DNA from 3 places in the Aliivibrio sp. A6 genome. Region 2 is predicted to be linked to each of the others. Evidence: predicted binding sites of a transcription regulator. Region 2 holds the regulator's gene; each other region holds the start of a gene.
The links. Region 2 encodes MetJ, which represses methionine synthesis genes. Its sites were predicted from a motif close to TTAGACNTNTANANGTCTAA; they were not measured.
Positions count from the first base shown of each region.

Region 1: a site for MetJ is predicted at 1,897-1,916, ahead of metE (5-methyltetrahydropteroyltriglutamate--homocysteine S-methyltransferase). Genes of this name have one in related genera too.
Region 3: a site for MetJ is predicted at 1,749-1,768, ahead of metK (methionine adenosyltransferase). Genes of this name have one in related genera too.

Region 1 is NZ_JARACR010000014.1:60,441-63,713, forward strand. It holds gene metE (5-methyltetrahydropteroyltriglutamate--homocysteine S-methyltransferase) at 1-1,762, opposite strand, end outside; gene PVK70_RS10090 (LysR substrate-binding domain-containing protein) at 1,983-2,894, shown strand; gene PVK70_RS10095 (DUF4250 domain-containing protein) at 2,930-3,124, opposite strand; gene PVK70_RS10100 (hypothetical protein) at 3,192-3,273, opposite strand, start outside.
Region 2 is NZ_JARACR010000006.1:117,692-120,964, forward strand. It holds gene PVK70_RS05875 (bifunctional aspartate kinase/homoserine dehydrogenase II) at 1-455, opposite strand, end outside; gene PVK70_RS05880 (O-succinylhomoserine (thiol)-lyase) at 455-1,621, opposite strand; gene metJ (met regulon transcriptional regulator MetJ) at 1,806-2,126, shown strand; gene PVK70_RS05890 (alpha-amylase family glycosyl hydrolase) at 2,243-3,273, shown strand, end outside.
Region 3 is NZ_JARACR010000002.1:160,608-163,880, forward strand. It holds gene tkt (transketolase) at 1-1,432, opposite strand, end outside; gene metK (methionine adenosyltransferase) at 1,819-2,973, shown strand; gene PVK70_RS01810 (SprT family zinc-dependent metalloprotease) at 3,260-3,273, shown strand, end outside.

The DNA.
Region 1 (3,273 bases), on a different contig from region 2:
GAGTAATGTCTTCACGTGGGAACGTCCAACCAAGAATCGTTACTGGTCCGGTTAGCATCCCTTTCATTTGTTTAGTCGTTAACGATTGAGCATATTGCGTCCAATCAACCGTGATTGGTGCTTCACGTTCAATATCTGCCACCACGATTGCTGGTTTTACACAACGAGATCCATAACTTTGCACCCAGCCAAATCGCGTTGCTTGAAAGCCGTTTAAATTCTCCGCAAAATATTCAACCATGTCATTACGCTCAGCCTCACCATGCACGAGCACATCCAAATCTAAACGTTCTTGACGCTCAACTGCATCGGCTATATGCCCTTTCATTGCAGTAACATAATCTTGCTCGTTCAACTTACCAGTACGGTAAGCACTGCGCTGTTGACGAATATCAGAGGTTTGTGGAAATGATCCAATTGTCGTGGTTGGTAATAATGGCAAACCTAACTTTTCAGCTTGGTGCTGCGCACGGATTGCATATGCTTCTGCTCGCTCTGCTAATGCAGGAGTGATAGCGGATAAGCGTTGCTGTACCGCAGGCTTATTAATGTGTTCTGCACTCTCACGCTCACGCAGTGGCTGACTGTATTGATGGCAAGCTAGAATTGCATTTTGGTTACCATCTAAAGCATCACCTAACAATGTCACTTCTTTTAGCTTTTGTTTTGCAAACGCAAACCATTGAACCGTCTCTTCCGATAATTCTGTTTCTTGTTCTAAATCAACCGGACTATGCAGCAATGAACATGAACTTGCGATCCATAACTTATCACCCAAGGCTTCTTTTATTGGTTGAAGCTTTTCATGCAAACGTTCTAAATCTGCACGCCATACATTGCGCCCATTAACCGCACCTACGGATAGTACCCACTCTTTTGGCAATGCACTCACTATTGCATCTAACTGGTGTGGATCGGCAGAAATATCAATATGTAAACCATTTACCGCAAGTTTTGTGATTTTATCTAAATGATGCTCAATGCCATCAAAATACGTTGTTAAGAGTAATTTCACATCACTTTGAATCACTTGATAAGCCAATTTGAATGAATCAGCCCATGCTTTTGGTAGCTCTAGTGCCAGAATTGGCTCATCAATTTGAACCCATTCAACACCTAATGCATTTAATTTAGAGAAAATAGCTTGATAAGCCGTCAACAAGCGAGGCAGAAGAGACAGACGATCAAACCCTTGTTCTACTTCCTCGTCATTCACTTCTTTACCTAACCAAAGGTAGCTAAGCGGCCCTAGCAACACAGGCTTCACTTTATGGCCTTGCTTTTGTGCTTCAGCAATTTCATCAAAAAGTTGTGACCAACTGACATTAAATTTATCGTTTTTAGAAAATTCTGGCACGATGTAATGGTAATTAGTATTGAACCACTTAGTCATATCCGACGCTGCTTCACCACAACCACAGCTGTTTTGAGATTGACCACGCCCCACTTTAAATAAGGTATCTAAATCAGGAAATCCGTTATTGTGACGAGCAGGCACGTGACCTAAAAGTAAACTTGTGGTTAATACATGATCGTACCAAGCAAAATCACCCGCAGTAACAAAATCTAACCCTGATGTGGATTGATCTTGCCAATGGCGCTGACGTAGCTCACTGCCCACGGCCAATAGTTCTTTCTGTTCTATCTCGCCACGCCAATATTTTTCCTGAGCAAATTTTAATTCTCGTTGAGCACCGACTCGTGGATAACCTAAAATATGAGTGACTGTTTTTCCTACTGTATTGTTTAATTTTGTTGTCATTTGTCCAATTCCCTTAGCCGTTTGGATGGCTAAACAATGACCTTTTTTCGAACTATCTACAACGTCGAATACTTCATTTTGATTATGAATTTATTTCAACTAAGCTAGATTTTATTTAAATGCACTAATTTTATTTAGCCGTCTAGATGTTTACTTTATGGCCTTTTCACTTTACTGTGAAGATTGTTGAACTTACTCAAACGGACCTTGAGGTACAGTAATGATTGAATTAAAACACCTAAAAACCTTAACTACATTACGTGACACTGGCTCATTAACCGCAACAGCCAATGCACTCCATTTAACTCAATCAGCGCTTTCTCATCAACTGAAAGATTTTGAAGCTCGACTTGGTAACCATGTTTTTTTACGCAAAACTCGTCCTGTAAAATTCACATCAGAAGGTGAAATACTGTTAAAACTAGCGGATGATATTTTGCCTAAAATGGCCAGAGCTGAATACGATATTGCAAGCTTGAAAGAAGACTTACACGGACGACTGCACATGGCGATTGAATGCCATTCTTGCTTTCAATGGTTAATGCCTGCGATTAAAGAATATCAAGTGGGTTGGCCAGAAGTAGAATTGGATTTTTCATCGGGTTTTGGGTTTGAGCCGTTACCTGCTTTGGTTAATGGCGATTTAGATCTCGTCATTACCTCTGATATCCAGCCCCGTGGCGAGGTACATTACGAACCATTGTTTGATTTTGAAATGCGCCTAGTAATGGCAACTAACCACCCGCTTGCCAATAAAGAATATATAGAACCAGAGGACTTACTCGATCAAACTATGCTGACTTACCCTGTACAAAAACAGCGTTTAGATGTAGTAAAACATTTCCTATCGCCAAACAATGCAGAACCAGCAAAATGGAAACAAGCAGAGAACACACTCATGTTAATACAAATGGTGTCAGCAGGTTTGGGGGTTGCAGCATTACCTAATTGGGCTATCAGTGAGTTTTCAAGACAAGGCTTAATTGAGAGTAAACCGCTAGGGAAAGGTTTATGGCGAAGATTGTTCGCTGCCGTTAGAGACAGCGAACATGATAAAAAATATTTACAAGCATTTTTCTCTACTGCGAAACAGCAGAGCCAGAGTCATTTAGATGGAATTAAAATGACTTAAACGAAGTGTGTTTTCTATTGCGTGTATTAAAAAACCTATTTATTTTTAAATTGATTCGTTAATGGGTCATATTGATAACCCAAGCCACTGAGCTTGTCTTGAACTCCTTGTGTATCAAGCTCATACATACTAGATAATTCTTCTAGACTGTGACATTCCAATCGCAATTTTTCATTAATTATGCCGAGTAGAATTCCACTTTCTAGTCCGTGAGCATTACTTAAATCCAATCTTCACCCTCCATGTTGCTTAAGAGACACACTTAGAGTAGACCAGTTTTAAGAATGAATGCGTGGACTACATCACAAAAAACAACTGAAATTGATAATAACCAGAAATAGCCATAATTACGCTTGCTAACGCTAGATTTTGCCACTTC
Region 2 (3,273 bases):
CGTAAAAAAGTACGAGAATCAAGCGGAGTAGCGTGTAGATCAATTTGATTTAAATAAGCAGCAAGTAATCTTGAAGACCATACTTCACCATGACCAAGTACATCCGCTTGCTGAACTTCTGTCAAAGGAGCATATAATTGACCAATAGCGACCAACTCCTTATGCAGCTCCTCAAGCAATGGCTCTGCATTTTCAACGGTCAATAATTCAGAGACTAAACCTTGTTGGTATTGTCGTAAGGATCCCAATACTTCATGCGCAAGGCGACCATCTTTTGATAGTGCCTCAAACCATTCTAAAATTCGGTTCGTTGTATTACCCGCAGCAGAGACAACCACTAAATCATGATCATGAGAATATTCTTTTAATATGGTAGCTACACGACGGTAACACTCCGGATCAGCAAGGCTACTACCACCAAATTTATGTAACTGGCGCGTGACGACTCCTGTCATTATTTCACTCCTGCTGCTACAAGGAAGGCTTGTTTAAGATCGGCAATCAGATCTCGGCTGTCTTCTAATCCAACGGAAATACGTAATAGTGTTGGAGCCAATCCGGCTTCTGCTTGCGCTTCATCAGACATCGCTCTATGGGTCATGGTACCCGGATGGGCAATGAGACTTTCTACTCCACCAAGTGATTCAGCTAAAGAGAAATATTTAAGCTCTTTTACAAACACCTTTAATTGCTCTAATGACCCATTTAGCTCAAAGCTTAACATTGCACCAAACCCTGCTTGTTGGCGTTTAGCAATATCATGGCCCGGATGCTCAGGTAAGCTTGGGTGATAAATTGTGCCTACTAATGCTTCTTCTTGAAGACACTTAAGCACCTCCATTGCATTCTCTTCATGCACTCGCATACGCGCACCTAAGGTACGAATACCACGTAAGGTTAAGTAGCTATCAAATGCAGTGCCTGTTGCACCAATGCAATTTCCCCACCATGCGAGATCATCTGCGTGCGCTTGTGTTTTTGCGATTAATACGCCACCAACAACATCAGAATGACCATTAATGTATTTAGTTGTCGAGTGAAGGACAAAGTCAGCACCAAGCGTTAAAGGTTGCTGTAAGACAGGAGAAAGGAAAGTGTTATCAACAGCAACTAAAGCACCTACTTTTGCGGCTTTTTGACAAATTTCAGCAATATCTACCACTCGAACTAATGGATTAGAAGGGGTCTCTAATAAAATAAGTTTAGGCTTTTTAGCAATGGCGGCATCTAAAGCCTTAGTATCCGATTGATCAACAAATAAGGTTTGGAAGTCACCTTTATTAGCGCGAGTGTTAAATAAGCGATACGTTCCGCCATAACAGTCATGAGGGGCAACAATAAGATCATCAGGACCAAGCAGAGCTGAAACCATTAGATTAAGCGCTGAAGTACCGCAGTTTGTCACAACCGCACCAGCACCACACTCTAAATCAGATAAGGTGGTCTCTAGTTGTGTTCGAGTTGGGTTTCCTGAGCGAGCATAATCGTACTTTGGTACATCACCAAATTCAGGGAAGCTGTAGTTAGTTGATAAGTAGATAGGAGGCACAACCGCATTATGTTGTGAATCGCTTTCAATGCCAGTACGAACTGCAATAGTTGCCGGTTTTCTCTCGCTCATAATTTCCCTTCCAAACTGCTAAGCAGTGGTATAATCTAATCCATAAGTTATATTCTTCTACTTTACCACCACAAAATGAGACGTCAATACTTCTAGACGTCTATATATCTTTGCTTATAGCCGTAAATATCGCTAGAATTAGAGACTCTAACTCAACATCAATAATTCTGAACGAAGGTGAACAATGGCTGATTGGAATGGTGACTATTTAAGTCCTTATGCCGAACATGGTAAAAAAAGCGAACAAGTAAAAAAAATTACTGTTTCTATTCCAACAAAGGTACTGCAAATCCTTACTGATGAACGTACGCGTCGCCAAGTAAGTAACCTACGTCACGCAACGAATAGTGAACTATTATGTGAGGCTTTCCTTCATGCTTATACAGGCCAACCTTTACCTACAGACGAAGATCTACGTAAAGACCGCCCTGATGATATTCCTGCAGAAGCAAAAGCATTAATGACCGCAATGGGCATTGAATTCGAAGCGTTTGACGACGAGTAAATAACTTTCATCTCCGCCTCCTGTCTCCTCCTCATTTTTTATAAATCAGGAGGATTACATTTCTACTTGCTTAATAAACAATCACAGTGCCCTACTATAAATATAAAGGATTAACTGTGAAAAATAACATAGCAAAAACAGCGATAGCACTCGCTATTACTTCTCTACTGAGCGCTTGTAGCTCAACCTCAGAAACAACACAAACAACCTCAGCCTATCAATGTAATCCACAGATGATGGAAAAAAGTAATCATTTACGCATCTACCAAATTATGGTGGAAAGCTTTGTTGATGGTGATCCAAACATTGGTCACGGTACTGGCTATGGTCCGAGTCATCATAATGGCGACCTGCAAGGGATCATTGATTCATTAGACTATATTCAATCACTTGGCATGAATACCATTTGGATGACGCCTATTTTTGAATCTGCTCCCATTGAGGGGCAAGATCATTGGGCAGATAAGCTCGATGCTACCGGTTATTTTGCTACTGACTTTTTTAAAATAGATCCTCGCTTTGGCACATTAGAAAAAGCAAAAGAATTAGTAGAAGAAGCACATAAACGTGGAATGTATGTCTTATTTGATGGTGTATTTGGTCACCATAAAGAAGGCCTCATTAAGCCATCACCATCAGGCTTACTACCGAGTGGCAGCAATAATCCAGTTGACTATCCTGAGAGCGAAGACTTTTACTCTGAAGTCGCAGCTTATTGGATATCCGAATTAAAGATTGATGGTTGGCGATTAGATCAAGCTTACCAAGTCCCTACTGAATCTTGGATAAACATTAGAAAAGCCGTTGATAATGCATCACAAAACACGACGTATATTAATAATAAAGGCGAACAAGTTAACCCGCTCGGTTACATGGTGGCTGAGATCTGGAATAACGAAAGCTATATTACAGAAACAGGTTATGGTACTGAGCAAAACCCAGCGCTTTGCTCTGCTTTTGATTTTCCTTTACGCTTTCGTGTCGCTGAAACCTTTGCCGTCAATGAGAGTGGTGTAGGAAATAAAGGCGGTGATTGGCTTAATGAAGGAATGCAAATGCATGAACTCTACCCTTCACACGCATCGCCAAACCTAATGCTAGGCAATCATGATGTCGTTCGCTTTGGTGATTTATTACAACGTGGTGA
Region 3 (3,273 bases), on a different contig from region 2:
GCTCAACTGGTTGGTGAGTTGGGCCATCTTCGCCAAGACCGATAGAGTCATGCGTGTAAACTTGGATGTTTTGCACTTTCATCAGTGCAGCCATGCGCATTGCGTTACGAGCGTACTCCATGAACATTAGGAAAGTTGCGCCGTACGGTACGAAACCACCGTGCAGAGCAATACCGTTCATGATCGCCGTCATACCAAACTCACGCACACCGTAGTGAATGTAGTTACCAGAGAAATCTTCAGCAGTTAGAGACTTAGAACCAGACCACATAGTTAGGTTAGAAGGCGCAAGGTCAGCAGAGCCACCCATGAATTCAGGTAACATAGCACCAAACGCTTCTAGTGCATTTTGAGAAGCTTTACGTGAAGCGATATTTGCAGGGTTCGCTTGAAGATCTGCAATGATTGCCGATGCTTTTTCTTCCCACTCTGCAGGTAAATCGCCATTTACACGACGCTTGTATTCAGCTGCAAGCTCAGGGTATGCCGCTGCATACGCATCAAATTTAGCATTCCAAGCTGCTTCTTTTTCAGAACCCGCTTCTTTTGCATCCCACTCAGCAGCCACGTCTGTTGGAATTTCAAATGCGCCGAACTCCCAGCCTAATGCTTTCTTAGTTGCTGCAATTTCATCAGCACCTAGTGGAGCACCATGACAGTCGTGTGTACCTTGCTTGTTTGGAGAACCAAAGCCAATCACTGTTTTAGTACAGATCAACGTCGGACGAGGGTCCGCTTTTGCTGCAATAATTGCAGCGTTGATTGCATCAGCATCGTGACCATCAACCGCCGGGATTACATGCCAGCCGTACGCTTCAAAACGTTTAGGTGTGTCATCAGAGAACCAACCTTCAACTTCACCATCAATAGAAATACCGTTGTCATCCCAGAAAGCAACTAGCTTACCAAGACCAAGAGTACCCGCTAAAGAACACGCTTCGTGAGAGATACCTTCCATTAAACAACCGTCGCCCATGAACACGTAAGTGTTGTGGTCAACGATATCATGGCCTTCACGGTTAAATTGCGCTGCCAATGCTTTCTCAGCCATTGCCATACCAACACCGTTTGTGATGCCTTGACCTAATGGACCAGTCGTTGTTTCGATACCTGGTGCATAACCGTACTCAGGGTGACCTGGTGTTTTAGAATGCAACTGACGGAAGTTTTTTAAGTCTTCGATAGAAAGGTCATAACCAGAAAGGTGAAGCAGAGAGTAAATCAGCATTGAACCGTGACCATTAGAAAGAATGAAACGGTCGCGATCAGCCCACTCTGGATTCTGTGGGTTGTGATTTAGGTGGCTACGCCATAATACTTCAGCGATGTCTGCCATACCCATAGGTGCGCCAGGGTGACCAGAATTTGCTTGTTGAACACCATCCATGCTTAAAGCGCGGATTGCATTTGCTAGATGTTTACGTGAAGACATGCCTGCTCCTGAAAATTCGAAGGACTATATGTTTATTGAGCTAGTTAACTCTTGACTGGCTAACTCATCGTTATGAATTAACCTAAATTTGCAGGTCCGTATTGTCGCAAAGGCTTATCTGCACTGCAAACGATTACTTATAAAATAAAGCGCTTTTTTTCACGATTTTGAAAGAAAACCTTGTTTGCTGAAGTAAATCCCATGTTCAGACGCAAACGATTGGTTATGTCTTATATTTATTTTCTTCTATGAAATGAGTTGTAATTAATCAATATTCCTCTATTATAGCCGTCTAGATGGAAAAACGCCTACACTGTTATACGTATAGACTTATATAGATTGTGGGTATTTTTAGAACTTATTATTTATAGAAGTGGAGCTCCCTTATGGCTAAGCACCTATTTACCTCTGAGTCTGTATCAGAAGGTCATCCAGATAAAATTGCCGACCAAATTTCAGATGCAGTACTTGATGCGATCTTAGAACAAGATCCAAAAGCTCGTGTTGCTTGTGAAACGTACGTAAAAACGGGCATGGTTATGGTCGGTGGTGAAGTAACTACTTCTGCGTGGGTTGATATCGAAGAAATCACTCGTGAAACCGTTCGTGATATCGGTTATGTTCATTCAGATATGGGCTTTGATGCGAACTCTTGTGCAGTATTAAACACAATTGGTAAGCAATCTCCTGACATCAACCAAGGCGTTGATAAAGCCGATCCAAAAGAACAAGGCGCGGGCGACCAAGGCATCATGTTTGGTTACGCAACAAACGAAACACCTATCTTAATGCCTGCTCCAATTACTTACTCTCACCTACTTGTTAAAAAGCAAGCTGAAGTACGTAAGAGCGGAAAACTGGATTTCTTACGTCCAGATGCAAAATCTCAAGTAACATTCCAATATGACCAAGGTAAGATTGTTGGTATTGATGCTGTTGTTCTTTCAACACAACACTGTGATTCAGTAACCACTCCAGATCTTCGTGAAGCGGTAATGGAAGAGATCATCAAGCCAGTACTTCCTGCAGAATGGTTAAATAAAGAGACTAAGTTCTTTATTAACCCAACAGGTCGCTTTGTTATCGGTGGCCCAATGGGTGACTGTGGCCTGACTGGTCGTAAAATCATCGTTGATACTTACGGCGGCGCAGCTCGTCACGGTGGCGGTGCATTCTCTGGTAAAGATCCATCAAAAGTTGACCGTTCAGCAGCATACGCAGCACGTTACGTAGCGAAAAACATTGTTGCTGCAGGCATGGCTGATCGTTGTGAAATTCAACTTTCATACGCTATCGGTGTTGCAGATCCAACATCAATCATGGTTGAAACCTTTGGTACTGAAAAAGTATCTCACGACATCATCATTGAAGCGGTTCGTCAGCACTTCGACCTACGCCCGTACGGCCTACAAGAAATGCTTAACCTTCTTCAGCCAATCTACAAGAAGACGGCAGCATACGGTCACTTCGGTCGTGAAGAGTTCCCATGGGAAGCAACAGATAAAGCAGACATCCTTCGTGATTTCGCAGGCATTAAGTAAGCATTAATTACTTATCCCTGAATTTAAAAGGGAGCTTCGGCTTCCTTTTTTGTTTTCTAGCCCCATATACTCTTTATAATTACCTTGGTATTAAAACTTATACCATTCTGGATAAGTCGTTGTTCAGATAATTGCTTAGGAAAAATCGATTAGAGCAAGGCATAAATTACAGTAACTAGAGGATCTAATTACAAAATTTATAACGCTGATATAATCGATTTTAACAAGCAAGAATGATCAAATACTTATGTAGATTGGTATTAAATACTAAAAATAAAGAGATTCAATGACACCACTTCA